DNA from 4 places in the Glaciibacter psychrotolerans genome. Region 3 is predicted to be linked to each of the others. Evidence: predicted binding sites of a transcription regulator. Region 3 holds the regulator's gene; each other region holds the start of a gene.

Evidence for each region. Region 3 encodes LexA, which represses DNA repair genes until DNA is damaged. Its sites were predicted from a motif close to TCGAACANNTGTTCGA; they were not measured.
Region 1: a site for LexA is predicted at 3,329-3,344, ahead of HNR05_RS16955 (HNH endonuclease signature motif containing protein). Genes of this name have one in related genera too.
Region 2: a site for LexA is predicted at 2,367-2,382, ahead of uvrA (excinuclease ABC subunit UvrA). Genes of this name have one in related genera too.
Region 4: a site for LexA is predicted at 3,527-3,542, ahead of HNR05_RS00235 (HNH endonuclease signature motif containing protein). Genes of this name have one in related genera too.

What each region holds. Positions count from the first base shown of each region.
Region 1 is NZ_JACCFM010000001.1:3,729,344-3,735,199, reverse strand. It holds gene HNR05_RS16965 (ABC transporter substrate-binding protein) at 1-959, opposite strand, end outside; gene HNR05_RS16960 (beta-N-acetylhexosaminidase) at 1,229-2,842, shown strand; gene HNR05_RS16955 (HNH endonuclease signature motif containing protein) at 3,408-5,144, shown strand; gene HNR05_RS16950 (ABC transporter ATP-binding protein) at 5,224-5,856, opposite strand, start outside.
Region 2 is NZ_JACCFM010000001.1:1,224,467-1,230,322, reverse strand. It holds gene coaE (dephospho-CoA kinase) at 1-237, shown strand, start outside; gene uvrB (excinuclease ABC subunit UvrB) at 247-2,325, shown strand; gene uvrA (excinuclease ABC subunit UvrA) at 2,438-5,314, shown strand; gene uvrC (excinuclease ABC subunit UvrC) at 5,314-5,856, shown strand, end outside.
Region 3 is NZ_JACCFM010000001.1:226,955-232,810, forward strand. It holds gene metE (5-methyltetrahydropteroyltriglutamate--homocysteine S-methyltransferase) at 1-1,586, shown strand, start outside; gene lexA (transcriptional repressor LexA) at 1,677-2,387, opposite strand; gene HNR05_RS01080 (LysM peptidoglycan-binding domain-containing protein) at 2,693-3,034, shown strand; gene HNR05_RS01085 (histidinol-phosphate transaminase) at 3,153-4,250, shown strand; gene hisB (imidazoleglycerol-phosphate dehydratase HisB) at 4,260-4,883, shown strand; gene hisH (imidazole glycerol phosphate synthase subunit HisH) at 4,880-5,512, shown strand; gene priA (bifunctional 1-(5-phosphoribosyl)-5-((5-phosphoribosylamino)methylideneamino)imidazole-4-carboxamide isomerase/phosphoribosylanthranilate isomerase PriA) at 5,568-5,856, shown strand, end outside.
Region 4 is NZ_JACCFM010000001.1:36,464-42,319, forward strand. It holds gene HNR05_RS00210 (DUF3048 domain-containing protein) at 1-874, shown strand, start outside; gene groL (chaperonin GroEL) at 1,005-2,633, shown strand; gene HNR05_RS00220 (hypothetical protein) at 2,705-3,052, shown strand; gene HNR05_RS00225 (hypothetical protein) at 3,049-3,189, shown strand; gene HNR05_RS00230 (hypothetical protein) at 3,186-3,368, shown strand; gene HNR05_RS00235 (HNH endonuclease signature motif containing protein) at 3,606-5,300, shown strand.

The DNA of each region.
Region 1 (5,856 bases), 3.5 Mb from region 3:
ACGGCGACGCCGGACCCTCCATCAGGACCGGTCATAGCACCGGCGCCGAAGTCGGGCAGCTGGGCGACACGCCACTGGCCCTCGGCCGGCGTGCCGTCGAGGGAGTCGAGCAGGAAGCCGGCCTCCCACGCTGCGCCGACGTGCCCAATCAGGCTTCCGTTGTCCAGCGCCTGGGTGAATGCCTCACCCCAGCGCTCGGTGACCAGCGTCTGCTTGGTGTCGACCAGATTCTGCCAGAACGCAGAAACCTTCGCACTGCCGGCTCCTTCGGCCTTCACTGTCCAGCCGGCGTCGGTCGCTCCGAACCAGCTGTCGCCAGCCGCAGCAGACTGCGCTGACAGCCAGGAGAGAGCCTCATCCGGAGTGAACGCGGTCACATATTTACCCGTTGCGGCGGCGGTAGCGGCATCGCTGCTCAACTCGTCGATCGTCGTGGGAACCGGAAGGCCAAGCTTCTCGAATTCGGTTGCGTTGTAGTAGTAGACGAGGGGGCCGGTGTCCTGAGGGAGGCCCACGACGGCGTCGCCGACGCTCATCATCGCGTAGGCCCCGCTCGAGAAGTCGGACGAGTACTTCGCGGCCTCATCGGCCACGTCTTCGAGAAGTCCCTTGACGAACATCTGCGGCACCTCGGCGTAGCTGAGCTGTGCGAGGCAGTCGGCTTTTCCGGCCTTGACGTCGGTTTCGAGCTTCAGGATCATGTCCGTCGCTGCCCCGTCGAACTTCGTCGCCTTCACCTGGATGCTGGGGTTCTCCGCGTTCCAGCGCTTGACGATCTCATTCACCGGAGTCATACCTTTGCCGTCCGGCAGACGGTGCAGGTAGCTGATCGTGATGGGGTTGCTGTCGGTGGCGGCATCCGAGCTGGCGGCTGCGTTGCAACCAGCGAGCCCGAAGACCGAAATCGCCGCCACGGCCGCGACAGCGGCGGATCGGACGAAACGAGTGCTGTGTGTCATGTATCGCTCTCCTTTGAGGTGATCCCGGCCCCGCGGTGCACGAGGCAGACCCATCGGACGGCGCGCCGCATTCGCGCGCACTTCGCCAATGTGAATCAGATGAATGTTTGCGTTCACAATACTCTAATGTCGCGTAAATTCAAACGTCGAGCAGAATCTTTGGTTACAAATGTACAGCGCGAACACCTTCATGTTCGGGGCCCTGAGCAACTCTGGATGGGGGCCTGAATCGCGTATTATCGTGAGCCACCCTGCAGAATGGAGAATCCGTGACCGGCATCGTTCCAGCCCCCGCCGCACTCACATTTCTTGAGCACGTGGCCCCGTATCGACTGGCCCCGCCCACGCGCATCGTGGCACCGGGAGAGGCTCACCCAATCGGGCTGCTGCTTGCCACCGAGCTACGCGTGGCCACAGGTTTCGACATCCCTGTGGTGCACGGCGACGCCGGCGCGGCCGATATTTCTTTGGTCCTGAACGACGGCTTCTACGCGGTCGAACAGACGAGTGTCGAGTCCTACACTCTCGAGGTCTCGCACGCCGGCGTGATCATCGAAGCACGCGCCACGGCCGGTCTGTATCGCGGCACAAGATCACTGCGCCAGCTGCTTCCGGCACGGATCGGCGACGACGATCACGGCCGCGCATTTGGCGACGATGACGACCACGGGGGCGCATCCGGTGACGACGACGGCCTCGCATTCGGCGGCTGGGTCGCACCGGCCGTCTCGGTCAGTGACGCGCCGCGCTTCGACTATCGCGGTGCCATGCTCGACGTCGTACGACACTTCTTTCCCGTCGAGGATGTGCTGCGCTTCATCGATGCCCTTGCGCTGCTGAAGATCAACGTGCTGCACCTGCATCTCACCGACGACCAGGGCTGGCGCATTCAGATCGACTCCTGGCCCGAACTGACTGGCATCGGCGCTTCGACGGCAGTCGGCGGCGCGCGCGGCGGCTTCTACTCGAAGAGTGACTACCGCCGGATCGTCGATTACGCCGCCGAACGCTTTCTCACGATCGTCCCGGAGATCGACCTTCCCGGCCACACCAACGCGGCGCTCAGCGCGTATGCCGAACTCAACCATGATGGGGTCGCCCGCTCACCATATGAGGGTGTTGAGGTCGGCTTCTCCTCCCTGAGCGCCGCCCCCGAGCGGGCGGAAGCCACCGACCAATTCCTCGAGGATGTGCTGCGGGAGGTCGCAGAACTGACCCCGGGCCCGTGGTTGCACATCGGCGGCGATGAATCTCTCTCCACGTCGAAGGCCGACTACCGCGCTCTCGTCGAACGCATCACGACCACGGCTGCCTCGATGGGCAAGACCGTCATCGGCTGGCACGAGATCGGCGCGTCACCCTCATTACCCGCCGACACAATCGCCCAGTATTGGAGCTATCTCGAGCCACAGGGCGATGCGGCAAGCCTCACCCGCTCGGTCGTCGAGCAGGGCGGTCAGGTCATCATGTCGCCGGCCGACGTGGCATATCTCGATATCCAGCACGTCGGAAGCCAGCCGACCCCGCACGGATATCCGCTCGGACTCGACTGGGCGAACGGACCCACCTCGCTCGACGACGCGTTGGCTTGGGAGCCGACCGAGATCGTGCCCGGCATCGCCGAAGCGCAGATCCTCGGCGTGGAAGCACCACTGTGGACGGAAACGGCCTGCACCATCTCCGATGTCGAGTTCCTTGCCTTTCCACGGATCGCGGCAATCGCCGAAATTGGCTGGTCCCCGTTGCCCGGCGCCGAGGGACGCGACCGTGACGGGTTCGTGGCGCGCCTCTCGGGGCTGGGTGCCCACTGGGATGCCGCGGGCACTGTGTATTGTGCCGTCGACGGTGTTCCCTGGCACACAGACCTGGCGGCGACGACGTAGCCGTCGCCATCCTGCGCACCGGCGAGCCCCGCACCGCGCGCACACATCCCGCTGATCGAGCCCACACCGTTGATCGACCCCGCACCTTTCCGCTGATCGAGCTCGTCGAGATCCCGTGAGCCAACCTCGAGACCGCACCCCGTCCGTTGATCGAGCCTGTCGAGATCCCGTAAGCCATCCTCGAGACCGGGGGCCGGGGTCTCGACATGCTCGACCGACGGTTCCGTGATCGACGCGTACCCCTTCCGTCGCTCGACCCCCTCCGCTGATCCAGCCCACGCCGTTGATCGAGCCTGTCGAGATCCCGCGAGCCATCCTCGAGACCGTGGACCGTGGTCTCGACAAGCTCGACCCACGGGTCACTGACCGACCTCGCATCCCTTCCGCTGATCCAGCCCACGCCGCTGATCGAGCTCGTCGAGATCCCGTAAGCCACCCTCAAGACCATGGCCGAAGTCTCGACCGGATCAAGTTCTCGATCCCTCCACAGACACGAGTTCGAGAACTTATGCACCGCTACTGAGAAAAGCTCGTAATCATGTTCGTTCTTTGGGAGAATAGAGCTATGTCAATCACCTCCCCACCCCCCGTCTCCGCCCCGGAGCCGACACCCGCCTCGGGTGCGTCGGCACCGACCGCGGCCGCGGTGCTGGCGGCGGTCGAACAGGCCCGCTCGGTTCTGGCGGTGCTCGGAACCGTCAGCCCCGACCGGTTCACCGACGACGACCTCCTCGGTGTGCTCGGTGCGTTCGAAGGCGTGGGCCGGCTCGTCGATGCCGGACGGGTGGCTGTGGCGGCGACGGTCGAGGAACGCTCCGGCCGGTGGCTGGGCCGGGACTCCCTCGCGGCGAAGCGGGGCTGTACCAGTGGCATCGACCTGATCACCCGGGTCACCCGCATTTCCGGCCGGGAAGCGAAACGGCGCAGCGCCCTCGGCCTGCGAATGCAGGACACGCAACACGTCGGAACGATCATCCCCGCACTGTTCCCCACGGTCGGCGCCGCGGTCGCCGACGGCTCACTGGGGGTGGATGCGGCGGAGGTGATCATGTCCGGTCTGGCCGAGATCTCCCCGCGCGTCGCCCCCGATGATCTTGCGGCCGCGGAACGCGCTCTGGTGTCTGCGGCGACGGGCACGATCACGGCCGAGAATGAGGGTGAGCCGGGCGCGGGCTTTGCGTTCTCGGCCGACTCACTGCGGGTGCAGATGTTGCAGTGGCAGGCGGCGCTGGACCCCGACGGGGTGGCACCGAATGAGGTCGAGGTTGAGGCGACGAGCACGATCAGTTTCGGCCGCTTCAAAGACGGAATCTACCCGGTGCGAGGCGGGGTGACTCCTGATCTCTACGGAATCATGAACCTCACCTTCGACGCCTTCATTGCCGCCTGCAAGACTCCCGCGTTTCCCACGGCCGCAGAGCAAGCCCGCGACCAGGCCCGCGACGACCGCTCCGAGCTACACGGACAAGACCTGAACGACGACCACAACCTGAGCGACGAGCACGGCCGCGACTGGCACGACGAGCACGACGAGCGCGAGCGCGACCACGACCACGACCACGACCACGACCGTGACCACGACGACCACGACCACGACCACGACCACGACCACGACGACCACGACCATGACCATGACCACGACGACCACGGTCAGGGTCCAGCCTCAGCCGAGGCTCCTCTTCCCGGGTCGCCCGGGCACGAGTTCGATGACGTCGACACCCGCACCGCCGGTGAGAAGCGGGCCGATATTCTGCGCGGCATGTTCACCCAGCTGGCTCAGGCCGATAACACTCCCAGCATTGGTGGCGCACCGCCGACCGTGGTGGTGCATGTGAACGTGAACGATATTGAAGCCGGTCGCGGTGTCGGCTGGATCGACGGCGTCGACGCCCCCATCTCGCTTCGCACGGTGGACCAGATGATGTGTGCCGGAGGCACCCAAACGGTTCTGTTCGGTCCGAACGGTGAGGTTCTCACGCTGACCGATCCGCAACGACTGTTCAACCGTGCCCAACGCCGGGCGATCCTCGCCCGCGACGGCGGCTGCGGCGTTCCCGGCTGCGATGCCCCCACACAGTGGCTCGAGTTTCATCACGTGATCCCCTGGAGCAAAGGCGGCGTCACCGAAGTCGACAATGGTGTGGCGTTGTGTTGGCGACATCATCACACCATCGAAACCTCCGGCTGGGAGATCCTCATGGTCAACGGCCGCCCCCAAGTCAAAGCCCCGGCCTGGATCGACCCGAGCCGCACCTGGCGCGACGCCAACCGCCACCGCACCGACACCCACCGCCGCGGTTGACTCACACCGCCGCGACTGACTCGCGCCGAGACGGAGCCGTCACGCTTCCTGAGGCGCGGGCGACTGCGCATCCGCTCAGCTAGACCAGCGAGTCCCGCCAGGCCGCATGCAGCTGGGCGAAGCGGCCAGATCCCGAGATGAGCTCATCGGGGGTGCCATCCTCGATGATCGTGCCCTGCTCCATCACGAGAACCCGGTCAGCGATTGCCACCGTCGACAAGCGGTGCGCGATGATCACTGCCGTGCGGTCGGCGAGCAGAGTCTGCAACGCCTCCTGCACCAGACGCTCACTCGGAATATCGAGCGACGACGTCGCCTCATCCAGAATGAGGACAGCCGGGTCGGCGAGGAACGCACGCGCGAACGAAATAAGCTGACGTTGACCGGCCGAGACCCGCCCACCCCGCTTATTCACGTCGGTGTCGTAGCCGTTCGGCAACCCCTCAATGAAATCATGCGCACCGACGGCCGTCGCGGCACGGCGAATCTCGTCTCTCGTCGCCTCCGGCTTACCAATCGCGATGTTCTCGGCAACTGACCCGCTGAACAGGTACGCCTCCTGCGTCACCATGACGATGGCTCGGCGCAAATCCTTCGGGTGCAGATCACGCAGGTCAACGCCGTCGAGTTGCACGCTGCCCTGCGTCGGGTCGTAGAACCGCGAGATCAGCTTGGCCAGTGTCGACTTGCCCGCACCGGTCGAGCCGACCAG
Region 2 (5,856 bases), 1.0 Mb from region 3:
GTGGCCCATGCCCCAGTAGAAACCCGTATCGCTCGAATGGTCGAACTGCGCGGCATGAGCGAAGCGGATGCCGCGGGCCGCATCGCCGCACAGGCCAGCGATGCCGATCGGCTCGCGATCGCCGACGTCGTGATTGACACCGACGGCACACTCCAGCACACCCTCTCACAGGTCGATGCACTGTTCGAGCGTGTGAGCGCGGCGTCCGCTCAGTCAACTGTCGGTGGTGCTCCCTAAACTGGAGTCATGGAACCCACGCGCTCCGTTCACCCCTTCGAAGTCATCAGCGAGTACACCCCGAGCGGTGACCAGCCCGGAGCTATCGCCGACCTCGCCGCCCGTATCACCGCGGGCGAGACCGACGTCGTGCTGCTGGGCGCCACGGGAACGGGTAAATCGGCGACGACGGCCTGGCTGATCGAGCAGGTACAGCGTCCCACGCTCGTACTCGCCCACAACAAGACGCTCGCGGCGCAGCTGGCCACTGAGTTCCGTGAACTGATGCCGAACAACGCTGTCGAGTACTTTGTGTCGTATTACGACTACTACCAGCCCGAGGCGTACGTGCCGCAGACCGACACGTTCATCGAGAAAGACTCCTCGATCAACCAAGAGGTCGAGCGCCTCCGCCACTCCACCACCAATTCGCTGCTCAGTCGTCGTGACGTGATCGTGGTTTCGACAGTGTCCTGCATCTATGGGCTCGGCACTCCAGAGGGGTACCTCGAAGCGATGATTGCGTTGCAGGTGGGCCAAAAGGTCAACCGGGACTGGCTGGTTCGCAAATTCGTCTCGATGCAATATCAGCGCAACGACGTCGACTTCTCCCGGGGCAACTTTCGGGTGCGTGGCGACACGATCGAGATCATCCCGATGTACGAAGAGCTCGCGATTCGCATCGAGATGTTCGGCGACGAGATCGAGGCGCTCTACAGCCTGCACCCGCTCACCGGCGACATCGTCAAGAAGCTCGACGCGGTATCGGTCTTTCCCGGTTCGCACTACGTGGCGAGCGACGATGTCATGCGGCGCGCGATTGGCACCATCACAGAAGAGCTTACCGAGCGGCTCGAACAGCTGGAGCGCGAAGGCAAACTGCTGGAGGCTCAGCGGCTGCGGATGCGCACCATGTTCGACCTCGAGATGATGGAGCAGATCGGCTTCTGCTCGGGTATCGAAAACTATTCGCGGCACATCGACGCCCGCAAGCCCGGCGAGGCGCCGCACTGTCTACTCGACTATTTTCCCGATGACTTCCTCGTCGTGATCGATGAGTCGCACGTCACGGTGCCGCAGATCGGCGCCATGTATGAGGGCGACTCCTCCCGCAAGCGCACCCTCGTCGATCACGGCTTTCGGCTGCCGAGCGCCCTTGACAACAGGCCGCTCAAATTCGGTGAGTTCAAGAACCGTGTCGGCCAGACGGTGTATCTGTCGGCCACACCGGGCAAATACGAAATGGGAATCGCCGACGGCATCGTCGAACAGATCATTCGGCCGACCGGTCTCATTGACCCTGAGGTGATCATCAAGCCCAGCGAGGGCCAGATCGACGATCTTCTCGAAGAAATTCGAGCTAGGGCCGAGCGAGACGAACGAGTGCTCGTCACCACGCTCACCAAGAAGATGGCCGAAGAGCTCACCGACTACTTCACCGAGGCCGGAGTGCGGGTGCGCTATTTGCACTCCGACGTTGATACGCTGCGTCGCGTCGAGCTGCTCTCCGAGCTGCGGGCCGGTATCTACGACGTGCTGGTGGGCATCAACCTGCTGCGAGAAGGCCTTGACCTGCCCGAGGTCTCGCTCGTCGCCATTCTCGACGCCGACAAAGAGGGCTTCCTGCGCTCGTCGACGTCACTCATTCAGACCATTGGGCGCGCCGCCCGCAATGTGTCAGGCCAGGTCCACATGTACGCTGACCGTATTACGCCGTCGATGGCACAGGCAATTGAAGAGACCAACCGCCGGCGCGAGAAGCAGGTCGCCTACAACACGCTGCACGGCATCGATCCGACGCCGCTCCGCAAGCGCATCGCCGACATCACCGACATCCTGGCACGTGAAGAGGCCGATACCGCGGCACTTTTGGCCGGGCGCGACAAGCGAGGCGGCAAGGGAAGCAAATCTCCGACTCCGAATCTGCGCCGGGTTGGCCTCGCGGCAAACGGGGCCAACGATCTCGAGTCGATCATCGCAGACCTCAACGGGCAGATGCTTCAGGCCGCCGGCGAACTCAAGTTTGAACTCGCGGGTCGCCTGCGCGATGAGGTTGCGGAACTGAAACGCGAGCTGCGCCAGATGGAAAAGGCTGGACATCTCGGCTAAGCAGCCGCACGAGCGACGCACATCGCTCCAATCAGTGAATGTCGAACATATGTTCGCTCAGAGCGGATGCCGGTCAGGCTGTTTCCAAGGCTGGACTGCATAGAATCAACGGGTGTCTATTTCCAAAGTAGCCGGCTCAAAGCTCAGTGTCCGCGGCGCACGTGTGCACAATCTCCATAATGTCGATTTGGAGATCCCGCGTGACTCTCTTGTCGTCTTCACGGGCCTGTCCGGCTCGGGAAAGTCGTCGTTGGCATTCGATACGATTTTTGCCGAGGGGCAGCGACGCTACGTCGAATCTCTGTCGGCCTATGCTCGGCAGTTCCTCGGCCAGGTCGATCGTCCCGACGTCGACTTCATCGAGGGCCTGAGCCCAGCGGTCTCAATTGATCAGAAGTCGACCAACCGTAACCCCCGATCGACGGTCGGCACGATCACCGAGATTTACGACTACATGCGTCTGTTGTGGGCGCGCATCGGTGTTCCGCACTGTGCTGTCTGCGGAGAGATCATCCAGTCGCAGACCGTTCAGCAGATCGCCGACCAGATGATGGAGCTCGAAGCCGGGACTCGATACCAAATTCTGAGCCCTGTCGTGTCGCAGAAGAAAGGCGAGTTCGTCGATCTGTTCAGCGAACTTGCCGCTGGAGGATACTCTCGCGCCGTCGTCGACGGCGAACAGATCCAGCTGAGCGAGCCGCCCACGCTGAAGAAGCAGCAGAAACACGACATCTCGGTCATCGTTGACCGGCTCGTGGCCGCTCCCGAGCTTCTCAGCCGCCTCACCGACTCGCTCGAGACCGCACTCAAACTCACCGACGGTGTCGTTCAGATCAACTACGTCGACCGCGACGGCGACGAGGCCTGGCAGAGCTACTCCGAGAAGCTGTCCTGTCCGAACAACCACCCGGTACAGCTCACCGAAATCGAGCCGCGCACGTTCTCGTTCAACGCACCGTTCGGCGCCTGCCCCGAGTGCTCGGGACTCGGTACTCGCATGTCGGTTGACCAAGATCTGCTGCTCGGCGACCCGACCCTCAGCATTGCCGAGGGCGTCGTGCTGCCTTGGACGACTCAGGGCAAGGGGCTGTTTCAGTACTACGAGAAGCTGCTCGACGGACTTGCCCGCGACCTGAAATTCTCACTCGACACTCCCTGGAAGAAGCTGCCCAGCGACGTGCAGAACGCTGTTCTGCGTGGCGACAACTTCGAGGTGAAGGTCAAGTGGAAAAACCGCTATGGCCGTGAGATGAGTTACACCTCAGGCTTTGAGGGTGTTGTTCCATACATCGAACGGCAGTACCTGCAGGCCGAGACCGACACCCAGCGCCAGCGTTGGGCCGAGTATCTCCGCGAGGTCAACTGCCCGGTCTGTGACGGAACCCGGCTGAAGCCCGAGGTGCTCGCGGTCAAGATCCACGCGTCAAGCATCGCGGATGTCTGTGAGCTGAGTCTCACCGATGCCCGTGCGTTCATGGACACGCTCGAACTCACCGAGCGGGAACAGGCCATTGCCGCACAGGTGCTCCGTGAGATCAAGGTGCGCCTCGACTTCCTGGTGCGGGTCGGCCTCAACTACTTGAACTTGGCACGCGCCGCCGCGACACTGTCGGGTGGCGAAGCGCAGCGCATCCGTCTGGCCACTCAGATCGGTTCCGGGCTCACCGGCGTTCTCTATGTGCTCGACGAGCCGAGCATCGGTCTGCACCAGCGCGACAATCGCCGACTGATTGAGACCCTGGTGGCGTTGCGCGATCTCGGTAACACGCTCATCGTCGTCGAGCACGACGAAGACACCATTCGCACGGCCGACTGGATAGTCGACATCGGACCCGGCGCCGGCGTGAACGGCGGACACGTCGTGCACTCAGGGTCCTACGACGACCTCCTGTTGAATACACAGTCGCTCACGAGCGACTATCTTGCCGGGCGCAAGTCGATCGCGACGCCCACGACACGCAGGCCGCTCGACCCCGAGCGCGAGATCGTGGTCACGGGCGCCGCAGCGAACAACCTCAAGAAGGTCAACGTGAGCTTCCCGCTCGGCACCTTCACGGCCGTCACCGGCGTGAGCGGATCTGGTAAGTCCTCACTCGTGAATGACATCCTCTACCGGGTGCTCGCAAACCGTTTGAACGGTGCACGCAAACTTCCCGGCAAGCACACCCGGGTGACCGGCCTCGACCATCTCGACAAAGTCATTCATGTCGATCAGGCACCCATCGGGCGTACCCCGCGCTCAAACCCGGCTACCTACACGGGTGTCTTCGACCGTATCCGCAACCTGTTCTCGGAAACCATTGAGGCCAAGGCACGGGGCTACCTGCCGGGCCGGTTCAGCTTCAACGTCAAGGGTGGGCGCTGTGAGGCCTGCTCGGGTGATGGCACGTTGAAGATCGAGATGAACTTCTTGCCGGATGTCTATGTGGCCTGTGAGGTCTGCCAGGGCGCTCGGTACAACCGCGACACCCTGACCATCCACTACAAGGGCAAGAACATCGCCGAGGTTCTCGATATGCCCATCAGCGAGGCGGCCGAGTTCTTCGAGCCGATCTCGGCGATTCACCGCTACCTGAAAACGTTGGTTGAGGTGGGTCTGGGCTACGTGCGCCTGGGGCAGAGCGCAACGACGCTGTCGGGCGGCGAAGCGCAGCGGGTGAAGCTCGCGACTGAACTGCAGCGTCGTTCGAACGGACGCAGCGTCTATGTGCTCGACGAACCCACAACGGGTCTGCACTTCGAAGACGTGCGTAAGCTCCTCCTCGTGCTGAACAGCCTCGTCGACAAGGGCAACACGGTGATTGTGATCGAGCACAACCTCGATGTGATCAAGTCGGCGGACTGGGTGATCGACCTGGGACCCGAGGGCGGCTCCGGGGGAGGGCGCGTGCTCGCCACGGGTACGCCGGAACATATCGCCACGGTCAAGAAGAGCCACACGGGCACATTCCTCAAGGAAGTGCTGGCCGCTGACCATTCCGTGACGTAATGGCAGATGCGCTGAGCTACCGTCCGAAGACGGGGGAGATCCCCACCGACCCCGGGGTGTATCGGTTCCGCGACGACACCGGTCGGGTGCTCTACGTCGGCAAGGCCAAGAACCTGCGTGCGCGGTTGAGTAACTACTTCGCACCGCTGACCAGCCTGCACGAGCGCACACGCCGCATGGTGACCACGGCGCGCAGCGTCGAATGGACCGTCGTCGGCACCGAGGTCGAGGCATTGCAGCTCGAGTGGACCTGGATCAACGAGTTCGACCCGCCGTTCAACGTGCAGTTCAAGGACGACAAGTCCTACCCCTACCTGGCGGTGACCCTGGCCGAGGAGGCACCGCGCGTGCTCGTGACGCGCACCACTGGCATGAAGGGCGCTCGCTATTTCGGACCTTACCCGAAGGTCTGGGCCGTATATGAAACGATTGACCTGATGCTCAAAGCGTTTCCGATTCGCACCTGTAACCCAGCCAACTACAAGCGAGCGATGACGAGCGGCAAACCATGTTTTGCGAGCCAGATCGGGCGGTGCTTCGGT
Region 3 (5,856 bases):
TCGGTCATCTCTCTACGCGGCCGGCGATCTTTGTTGCCGCGCCGTACGGCAGCCTCGACGACGCGTTTCCGGTTCTCGCCGACGCGCCGATCGAGGCCGTCGGGCTTGACCTGGTGCGGGGCCAAACGCCGTTTGATCTCTCGGGACTCGGTACGAAGACACTGGTGGCGGGCGTGATCGATGGCCACAATGTGTGGCGCGGCGACCTCAACGCCGCATTCGACACGGCGCAGGCAATCGCGGCCCAGGTTGCGCATCTCGCGGTGTCGACCTCGACCTCCCTGCTGCACCTTCCCCACTCCATCGACGACGAACCGGCGTTGGGAGACGGCCTCCTCAGTTGGTTGGCCTTTGCCGACCAGAAGGTTGCTCAGGTGACGACTCTTGTGCGGGGTCTGGCTGACGGCAAGGCTGCAATTTCACCGGACCTGGCCGCCGCCGCTGCAGCGCTACAGTCTCGCCAGGATGCACCGGGTGTGCGCGACAGCAGCGTGCGTGCGCGCGCGGCGGCGCTGACCGGAACCGACTTCACACGCGGGTCTTACGAGCACCGTGTTGAGGCACAGGATGCTGCACTCGGACTTCCTGCACTGCCGACCACCACAATCGGTTCGTTCCCGCAGACCACCGACATCCGTCGAGCGCGCGCCCAGCACCTGCGTGGAACGCTCTCAGCCGAGGACTATCGCGGTCTGATGCGTGCCGAGATCGCACGGGTGATCGCCCTACAGGAACAGATCGGGCTCGACGTGCTTGTGCACGGAGAGCCGGAACGCAACGACATGGTGCAGTATTTCGCTGAAAACCTCGAGGGCTTTGCGACCACGGCCAACGGCTGGGTGCAGTCGTACGGATCTCGGTGTACTCGCCCCTCGATTCTGTGGGGTGACGTGTCGAGGTCGGCTCCGATCAGCGTCGATTGGGCGAGCTACGCTCAGAGCCTCACGGCTAAGCCAGTCAAGGGCATGCTGACCGGACCGGTGACGATTCTGGCGTGGTCGTTCGTGCGAGAAGACCAGCCACTCGGCGACACGGCGCGGCAGGTCGCGCTGGCGTTGCGCGATGAGATCGCCGACCTAGAGGCCGCAGGAATTCAGATTGTCCAGGTCGACGAACCGGCGCTCCGGGAACTTCTTCCGCTCAAGCGGGCGAATCAGGCCGCCTACCTCGACTGGTCAGTGGGAGCGTTCCGTCTGGCGACGGCGGGCGTCTCGGCCGCCACCCAGATCCACACCCATCTGTGCTATTCGGAGTTCGGTGTCGTCATCGATGCCATCCGCAACCTGGACGCCGATGTGACCAGCATCGAGGCGGCACGCTCACGGATGGCGGTCGTGGCCGATCTCGGCACGAGCGGCTTCGATCACGGGATCGGTCCGGGCGTCTACGACATCCATTCTCCGCGTATTCCCAGCGTGGCCGAGGTGGTCGATCTGCTCGAACGAGCCCTCACAGCGCTTCCCGAGCGTCAGCTCTGGGTGAATCCGGACTGCGGGCTGAAGACGCGCGGCTACGCCGAAACCGTCGAATCGCTCACCAATGTGCTTGCGGCGACACGGCAGGTGCGCGCGCGAGTCGCCGGTTAAGCACCGCGAGTCTGCGGGAGTTGGTGCCTCGGTCAGTGGGGCAACCAACCCCTGCAGACTCGCGGAAAAAGGCGCGGCAGTCGAGGCGAGCTAGACCGAGCGCAGTACCGCGACGATCTTGCCGAGAATCTCTGCGTGGTCGCCCATGATGGGCTCGAAGTTCGTGTTGCGGGGGAGCAACCAGGTGTGGCCATCGCGCTGACGGAACACCTTGACAGTGGCCTCGTTGTCGAGCATTGCAGCGACGATCTCGCCATTCTCGGCCGTCTTCTGCTGACGCACGACAACCCAGTCGCCATCGCAGATTGCGGCATCGATCATTGATTCACCGACGACCTTGAGCATGAACAGGTCGCCCTTGCCCACCAGCTGGCGGGGGAGGGGGAAAATCTCGTCGATCTGCTGGTCTGCCGTGATGGGGACGCCGGCGGCAATGCGGCCAACGAGCGGAACCATCGCGGCATCTCCGATCTGGATCGATCCACCCAGGATGTCCGAGTCGCCGGGCGCACCCGATGTGTCGTCGCCCGATTGGGGCAGTTCAATGAGGATCTCGAGAGCCCGGGGGCGGTTGGGGTCCCGCCGCAGGTAGCCGCTGAGTTCAAGCTGGTTGAGCTGGTGGGTGACGCTCGACAGGGATGCAAGGCCAACCGCGTCGCCAATCTCGCGCATGCTTGGCGGATAGCCCTGGCGGCTCACGGATCGCTGGATCACGTCGAGAATCGCGAGCTGTTTCTCGCTCAAGCTCTTGCGACGTCGGGTGCCGCCCTTGTCGCGCGTATTGCTGCTTTCTTTCGCCATCTCAATGCTCCTCGCGCCGATGAATCTGCCGTTGGACCGGCTGTCGCCCTGTCGAATTCGAGAGTCTCAGCCGGGGCTGTTTCTCGGGAATGTCGGTGGTATCTGGTTGTGTTCGAGCCGTCAACAAAACTGTAACCCCGTCCGCCCCGAAAACAAACACTTATTCGAGTGTGTTGCGGCCGATTTTTCGAAAATATCCGTAAACAAGGTTGATTGTTCGAAGAATCGAATATATATTCGGAACAAAGATTCGCATCCGGCTCTCCCGGCCGAGAGTCGGATGCGTACTTACCAGGAGGTTCACCATGAGCACCACTGCTCCGCACGGATCCATTGGCACCACCCGGCTGCGTCTGACCCGGCGCGGTCGCCTCGTCTTCAGCACACTCGCGGCGGCGCCGCTGGTCGCCGTGGTTCTTGCCGCAGCGCTGAACGGCGGCGCGGCGCTCGCCTCGGGGGCCGGCACGAAAACTCACACGTTCTCCTACGTCACAATCACGGCAGGCCAGTCGCTGTGGCAGCTGGCCGAGCGTCTGGCACCGCACGACGATCCGCGCGACGTGATCGCCGAGATCGTTGCCCTGAACCAGCTCGACTCGGCCGACGTGGTCCCGGGGCAGCGCCTCGCGCTTCCCGCGTCCGACTAGTACATCCCGCCGGGCACGCGAACGCGGCCGGCGGAAGGGTGCGGGAGGTAGCCGGACGTGCCAGCACCAATGAGTCGTACTCGTTTGCAACTCAGAACTGCCCGGTACCATTGCACGGGTGACCAGCCTCAATGACCTTCCCCTGCGCGACAATCTGCGTGGACTCGTTCCCTATGGCGCACCGCAGCTTCACGTTCCGGTGGCCCTCAACGTGAACGAGAACACTCACCCCATTCCCGAGGCTGTGGCGCACCACATCGTCGCATCGTTGGCACGAGCGGTACTCACGGTCAATCGGTATCCCGACCGCGAGTTCACCGAACTGCGCGAGAGCTTGGCAAATTATCTCGGTCACGGACTGACAGCCGAGAACATCTGGGCAGCGAACGGCTCCAATGAGGTCTTGCAGCAGGTTCTGCAGGCGTTCGGTGGCCCGGGCCGCACCCTTCTCGGTTTCGACCCGACCTATTCGATGTACTCCATTTTGGCGTCGGGAACAGACACCCGGTGGGTGGCCGGCGAACGCGACGCCGACTACGAGTTGTCGGCCGACACCGCGGCCGCCTGGGTGGCGAAGACGCAGCCCGACCTTGTCTTTCTCTGCTCGCCCAACAACCCCACCGGCACACCGCTCGCGCTCGAGACGATCGCGGCGGTCTACGACGCGACCGACGGAATTGTCGTCGTCGACGAGGCCTACGCGGAATTCGGCGGGGCGGAGGCGCCAACGGCGCTCAGTCTGCTCCCCGGGCGCGAACGGCTTGTGGTCTCCCGCACCATGAGTAAAGCCTTCGCCTTTGCGGGCGCGCGGGTGGGCTATCTGGCCGCCGATCCTGCGGTGACCGATGCCCTTCGTTTGGTGCGGTTGCCCTACCACCTCTCCGCGCTCACCCAGGCCGCAGCAACGGCCGCCCTTGATCACACGGCCGAGATGCTGGCGATGGTCGACGACATCCGGGTTCAGCGCGACCGTATCGTGACGGAATTGCGTGACCTGGGGTACCGGCCGTACCGGACCGGCAGCAACTTCGTGCTGTTCGGCGGCGTCGAAGATCCAGGTGCGACGTTCACGGCGCTCCTCGCGGAGGGAGTCCTGATTCGCGATATCGGAATACCGAATCACCTGCGCGTGAGTGCTGGAACCGAAGCCGAGACGACAGCCTTTCTGGCCGCCATCTCGCGGCTCGGTGCTCCGACCGTCAGCCGAGCGGAATAGGCTAGCGCTATGACTTCTTCCGCACAGGAACCAGCCCCCCGTATCGCGCAGATCAGCCGCGCGACGAGCGAGTCGAGCATCGAGCTGCGCATCAACCTCGATGGCACCGGTGTCAGTGACATTCAGACGACGGTTCCGTTCTACGACCACCTGCTCACGGCGTTCGCGAAGCACTCGCTGACCGACCTCACCGTACGGGCCACCGGCGACACCGACATCGACGTGCACCACACGGTGGAAGACATCGGTATCGCGCTCGGCCAGGCCATCAAACAGGCGCTGGGCGACAAGTCCGGTATCTCGCGCTACGGCGACGCGACGGTTCCGCTCGACGAAGCGCTGGTTCAAGCCGTCGTCGACATTTCCGGCCGCCCGTATCTCGTGCACGAGGGCGAGCCGGAGGGTTTCGAGTATCACCTGATCGGTGGTCACTTCACCGGTTCCATGGTGCGTCACGTCTTCGAAGCCATCACGTTCAACGCGGCCCTCACCGTGCACGTGCGTGTGTTGGGTGGGCGTGACCCCCACCACATCGCCGAGACCGAGTTCAAGGCCTTCGCGCGTGCCTTCCGTCAGGCCAAGGCTTTCGACCCGCTCGTGGTCGGCATCCCCTCCACCAAGGGTGCTCTGTGACCAACGTCGTCGTTTTCGACTACGGCACCGGCAACATCCACTCCGCGGCCAAGGCTCTCGAGCAGGCTGGCGCGAACGTCACCGTGACGGCCAACCGCAAGACCGCGCTGGAGGCCGACGGCCTCGTCGTTCCCGGCGTCGGCGCGTTCGATGCCGTTATGACGTCGTTGAAGGCGGTCTACGGTGACGAGATCATCGACCGGCGACTGGCCGGCGGCCGCGCCGTGCTCGGTATTTGCGTGGGGATGCAGGTCATGTTCGAACATGGAGTCGAGCGCGGCGTCGACACCGAAGGCCTGGGGGAGTGGCCGGGAACGGTGACCGAGCTTCCCGCTCCTGTGCTGCCGCACATGGGTTGGAACACCGTTGACGCTCCCGACGATTCGGTGCTCTTCCAGGGCCTGCGCGACGAACGCTTCTATTTCGTGCACTCGTACGCCGCCCAGGAATGGACGCTCGACGTCATGCCACCGTTCCCAGCACCTCGGCTTACGTGGGCTGAGCACGGTGGCCGTTTTCTGGCCGCCGTCGAGAACGGCCCCCTCACCGCCACACAATTCCACCCCGAGAAGTCCGGCGAAGCCGGCATCCGTTTGCTGGCGAACTGGCTCGGCTCCCTGCGCGGGTAGTATCGAGTGTTCGTTTCGCCCGCGTGCGCGCGTCTTTTTCTATTGAGGACATCCCATGAGTGAGTTCAACACAACGCCCCGTCTTGTGCTTTTTCCCGCCGTCGACGTGGCGGGCGGCAAGGCCGTTCGACTCACCCGGGGCGAGGCGGGAACAGAGACCAGCTATGGCGATCCGGTCGACGCCGCCGCAGACTGGGCTGCCCAGGGCGCCGAGTGGATTCACCTCGTCGACCTGGATGCCGCGTTCGGACGTGGCAACAACACGAGCGTCATCAAGAAGGTCATTCGGCAGGTGCGCGGCGTCAACGTCGAGCTTTCGGGCGGCATCCGTGATGACAAGTCGC
Region 4 (5,856 bases), 190 kb from region 3:
GCGTGGAACTCCTCGCCTGCCCGGTTCTGTCTCCCTCCCGGCGTTCTCTGCGAAGATCGACAATCATGAAGGTGCACGGCCTCAGATCGGGCTTGAGCGCACCGATATCGTTTTTGAGGAACTCGTCGAAGGGGGCCTCACCCGTTACGTCGCGGTGTGGCAGTCCGACATTCCCGATCTGCTCGGCCCGGTGCGATCGATCCGGCCCATGGATCCCGACATCATCGTCCCCTTCGGTGGAATCGTCGCCTACTCCGGCGGCCAAGAGATGTTCGTGCAGATGATGATGGACACTCCACTCGTCAACGCCGTGTTCGACTATGACGACACCGGACTGTTTTATCGCATCGACGACAAAGATTCCCCGCACGATGTCGTGGTGAAGGCGACGGATATCGTCGCGGCACATCCTGAGCTTGCGCCCCCGGTGCAGCAGTTCGAGTACGCGGAGAAACCTGACGAGGCCTCGGCGATGCTGGCCGGTTCCCCCACGACAACAATCAACACCCGGTTCTCAGACGCGCGTTGGCCGAGCTGGAGCTGGGATCCCGCCCAGGCGAGCTACCTGCGTTCGCAAGAGGGAGAACCCGACCTCGACAGTGTGGGCGCCCAACTGCACGCGACGAACCTGATCGTGATGCGCGTCGGAATCGACTGGACGTACGGTTACGTGCCCAAAACCGTCATGGTCGGATCCGGCGAGGCCTGGGTGTCGACGGGCGGCAAGAGCATTCACGCCACCTGGTCGAAGGATGCGCAGGCCTCGCCCATCCGTGTGGTCGCCGATGACGGCACGCTGATCGCGCTCGCGGGCGGCAATACCTGGATCGAGCTGGTGCCAACCGAGGACGGCTCTGTCGAGCTGGTGCCGTAGGTCGAAGCGCAAGCCCACACCGTTCACTTGCACTCTCGGCATCAGAGTGCCAGAATTGATCTGGCACTCTCTCCGTTTGAGTGCTAATCCGTCACAGTTTTGGAACGTCCGGGAGGGACGAGAAACACACATGGCAAAGATCATCGCTTTCAATGAAGAGGCCCGTCGCGGCCTGGAGCGCGGCCTGAACATCCTCGCTGACACGGTCAAGGTCACCCTCGGCCCGCGTGGACGTAACGTCGTGCTGGAAAAGAAGTGGGGCGCCCCCACGATCACCAACGATGGTGTATCCATCGCCAAGGAGATCGAGCTGGACGACCCGTACGAGAAGATCGGTGCCGAGCTCGTCAAGGAGGTCGCTAAGAAGACCGATGACGTCGCAGGCGACGGCACCACCACGGCTACCGTTTTGGCTCAGGCCCTGGTTCGCGAAGGCCTGCGCAACGTCGCAGCCGGCGCCGACCCGATCAGCCTCAAGCGTGGCATCGAGAAGGCGACCGCTGCGGTCATCGCCGAGCTCATTGCCAGCGCCAAGGAGATCGAAACCAAGGAAGAGATCGCGGCCACCGCATCCATCTCTGCCGGCGACGCCGAGATCGGCGCAATCATCGCCGAGGCGATCGACAAGGTCGGCAAGGAAGGTGTTGTCACCGTCGAGGAGTCGAACACGTTCGGCACCGAGCTTGAGCTCACCGAGGGCATGCGCTTTGACAAGGGCTTCCTGTCGGCATACTTCGTGACCGACCCCGACCGTCAGGAAGCGGTCTTCGAAGACCCCTACATCCTGATCGTCAACTCCAAGGTCTCGAACATCAAGGACCTGCTGCCGATCGTTGACAAGGTCATCCAGACCGGCAAGCAGCTCCTCATCATTGCTGAGGATGTCGACGGCGAGGCTCTGGCCACGCTCGTTGTGAACAAGATCCGTGGCATCTTCAAGTCGGTTGCCGTCAAGGCTCCGGGCTTCGGCGACCGTCGCAAGGCGCAGCTGCAGGACATCGCTATTCTCACCGGTGGACAGGTCATCTCTGAAGAGGTCGGCCTCAAGCTCGAGAACGTGACCCTCGACCTGCTCGGTAACGCCCGCAAGGTCGTCATCACCAAGGACGAGACCACCATCGTTGAAGGTGCCGGCGACGTCGAAGCCATCGCCGGTCGTGTCGCTCAGATCCGTTCCGAGATCGAGAACACCGACAGCGACTACGACCGTGAGAAGCTCCAGGAGCGTCTCGCCAAGTTGGCCGGTGGCGTTGCAGTCATCAAGGCCGGCGCCGCGACGGAGGTTGAGCTCAAGGAGCGCAAGCACCGCATCGAGGACGCCGTGCGTAACGCCAAGGCAGCCGTCGAAGAGGGCATCGTCGCCGGTGGTGGCGTTGCGCTCATCCAGGCTGGCAAGACCGCATTCGAGAGCAAGGCAATTCTTGACCTCGTCGGCGACGAGGCAACCGGCGCGAACATCGTGCGCGTTGCCATCGACGCTCCGCTCAAGCAGATCGCCCTCAACGCCGGCATGGAGCCGGGCGTCGTTGCAGACAAGGTGCGTCACCTGCCCGTCGGACACGGCCTCAACGCCGCGACCGGTGAGTACGTTGACATGATCGCTTCCGGAATCAATGACCCGGTGAAGGTCACCCGCTCGGCGCTGCTCAACGCATCGTCGATCGCTGGTCTGTTCCTCACCACCGAGGCCGTTGTCGCCGACAAGCCGGAGAAGAACCCGGCTCCGATGGGCGACCCGTCGGGTGGCATGGACTTCTAAGTCTGAGCCGGCACCATCTGTTTCACCTGCTTCACCAGACTGGGCGTCTCCTTCGGGAGGCGCCCAGTTTTTTGTGCCCCGTCAACGTGGAGCCGTCACTCTCTCAAGCCCCGGCGCCTGCCCTGCCGCCTGCCCCGTCGCCTGCCCCGGCGGTCGGCGACCGCCTTCGCTACCGGTCGACGACCTCCGCTGATCGAGCCCCCTCCGCTGATCGAACCCCCACGCTGATCGAGCCCACACCGCTGATCGAGCCCACACCGCTGATCGAGCCCACACCGCTGATCGAGCCCACCCCGCTGATCGAGCCCACCCCGCTGATCGAGCTCGTCGAGATCCCGCGAGCCGCCCTCGAGACGGGGGAGCGAGGTCTCGACAAGCTCGACCCACGGTCGGCAGTTGACGTCGCACCCTTCCGTTGATCGAGCCCACCTCGCTGATCGAGCCCACCCCGCTGATCGAGCTCGTCGAGATCCCGCGAGCCGCCCTCGAGACGGGGGAGCGAGGTCTCGACAAGCTCGACCCACGGTCGGCAGTTGACGTCGCACCCTTCCGTTGATCGAGCCCACCCCGCTGATCGAGCCCACCCCGCTGATCGAGCTCGTCGAGATCCCGCTAGCCGCCCTCGAGCCGGGGCAGCGAGGTCTCGACAAGCTCGACCCACGGTTCGGCAATCGACCCCTCGCCCCTCCGCAGATCCAGCCCACGCCGTTGATCGAGCTCGTCGAGATCCCGTGAGCCAATCTCGAAACCGAGGAACGGGGTCTCGACAAGCTCGACCCACGGTTCGGTAATCGAGTCCGCACCCTTCCGCTGATCGAGCGTGTCGAGATCCCGTGAGCCACCCTCAAGACCCGTGGGCGAGCTTTTGGCCGGTTCAAGTTCTCGATCCCTCCACAGACACGAGTTCGAGAAGTTATGCACCGATACTGAGAAAAACTCGTAATCATGTTCGTTCTTTGGGAGAATAGAGCTATGTCAATCACCTCCCCACCCCCCGTCTCCGCCCCGGAGCCGACACCCGCCTCGGGTGCGTCGGCACCGACCGCGGCCATGGTGCTGGCGGCGGTCGAACAGGCCCGCTCTTCTCTGGCAGTGCTCGGCACCGTCAGCCCCGACCGGTTCACCGACGACGACCTGCTCGGTGTGCTCGGTGCGTTCGAGGGCGTGGGCCGGCTGGTTGATGCGGGACGGGTGGCTGTGGCGGCGACGGTCGAGGAACGCTCCGGCCGGTGGCTGGGCCGGGACTCCCTCGCGGCGAAGCGGGGCTGCAACAGTGGCATCGACCTGATCACCCGGGTCACCCGAATCTCCGGCCGTGAAGCGAAACGGCGCAGCGCCCTCGGCCTGCGAATGCGGGACACCCAACACGTCGGCACGATCATCCCCGCACTGTTCCCCACGGTGGGTGCCGCGGTCGCTGCGGGCTTGCTGGGGGTGGATGCGGCGGAGGTGATCATGTCCGGTCTGGCCGAGATCTCCCCGCGCGTCGCACCCGATGATCTTGCGGCTGCGGAACGCGCTCTGGTGGGTGCGGCGACGGGCACAATCACGGCCGAGAATGAGGGTGAGCCGGGCGCGGGCTTTGCGTTCTCGGCCGACTCGATGCGGGTGCAGATGTTGCAGTGGCAGGCGGCGCTGGACCCCGACGGGGTGGCACCGAACGAGGTCGAGGGTGAGGCGACGAGCACGATCAGTTTCGGCCGCTTCAAAGACGGCATCTACCCGGTGCGAGGCGGGGTCACTCCTGATCTGTACGGAATCATGAACCTCACCTTCGACGCGTTCATCGCCGCCCGCAAAACCCCCGCGTTCCCCACCGCCGCCGAACAAGCCCGCGACCAGGCACGCGACGACCGTTCCGAGCACGACGACCGCGCCGAGCAGGATTCTCACGACGGTCCCGACGGACACGACTTGAACGACGAGCGCGACCGCGAGCACGACGACCGTGACCACGAACGCGACGACCACGACCACGACGACCACGACCACGACCACGACCATGACGACCACGGCCAGGGTCCAGCCTCAGCCGAGGCTCCTCTTCCCGGGTCGGCCGGGCATGAGTTCGATGACGTCGACACCCGCACGGCCGGTGAGAAGCGGGCCGATATTCTGCGCGGCATGTTCACCCAGCTGGCCCAGGCCGATAACACTCCCAGCATTGGTGGTGCACCGCCGACGGTGGTGGTGCATGTGAACGTGAACGATATTGAAGCCGGTCGCGGTGTCGGCTGGATAGATGGTGTCGACGCCCCCATCTCCCTTCGCACGGTGGATCAGATGATGTGTGCCGGAGGGACCCAAACGGTTCTCTTTGGCCAGAACGGTGAGGTTCTGACGCTGACCGATCCGCAACGACTGTTCAACCGTGCCCAACGCCGGGCGATCCTCGCCCGCGACGGCGGCTGCGGCGTTCCCGGCTGTGATGCCCCCGCACAGTGGCTCGAGTTTCATCACGTGATCCCCTGGAGCAAAGGCGGCGTCACTGAGGTCGACAATGGTGTGGCGTTGTGTTGGCGGCATCATCACACCATCGAAACGTCCGGCTGGGAGATCATGATGGTCAACGGTCGGCCCCGCGTGAAGGCCCCGGCCTGGATCGATCCGAGCCGTACCTGGCGTGACGCCAACCGCCACCGCACCGACACCCACCGCCGCGACTGAGCCGCCACGGTTGGGCTGTCCCCACTGAGTCTCCAGGGCTGATCATCAATGATTGATCGTCAGCCGGCATTTGTGACAAGGCGCAAGGCGCAAGGCGCAAGGCGCAAGGCGCAAGGCGCAAGGCATAGGGACAGGGCGGTCCGTCGATACGGGCCTGGAGGCCATCGAGCGACGCTCTTGTTGCGCGCCTATGTTATGTTTCTCAGCGCTAAACCGGCGAGTCAGTCCGACGGCGTACCACCATCGATGGGGGCCTGCGCGACGGGGTTGCGCGTCGGCCGGTTCTCAGCCGTGCGAGCGCCGTTAGCGTACGATCCTTGGTCCCTGTGGTGGGCGCCGACAGTGTCGCTGGATACGTTTCTTGTCCGCCGGGCGCGGCTTTGACTTACCCACAATTCCCCAAAGGCTGGTTCCTCGCCGGAGCGGCCTCAACTGCAGAGCCGGCCAGCACGGGGTGGAGGATCAGGCTGTCACATAGTGCGTCGTCGTTGATCGGAATTGCCAGATTGAGGTGCAGGTGCAGAGACGTGTGCAACCTGAGAGACTGCCGGTCATA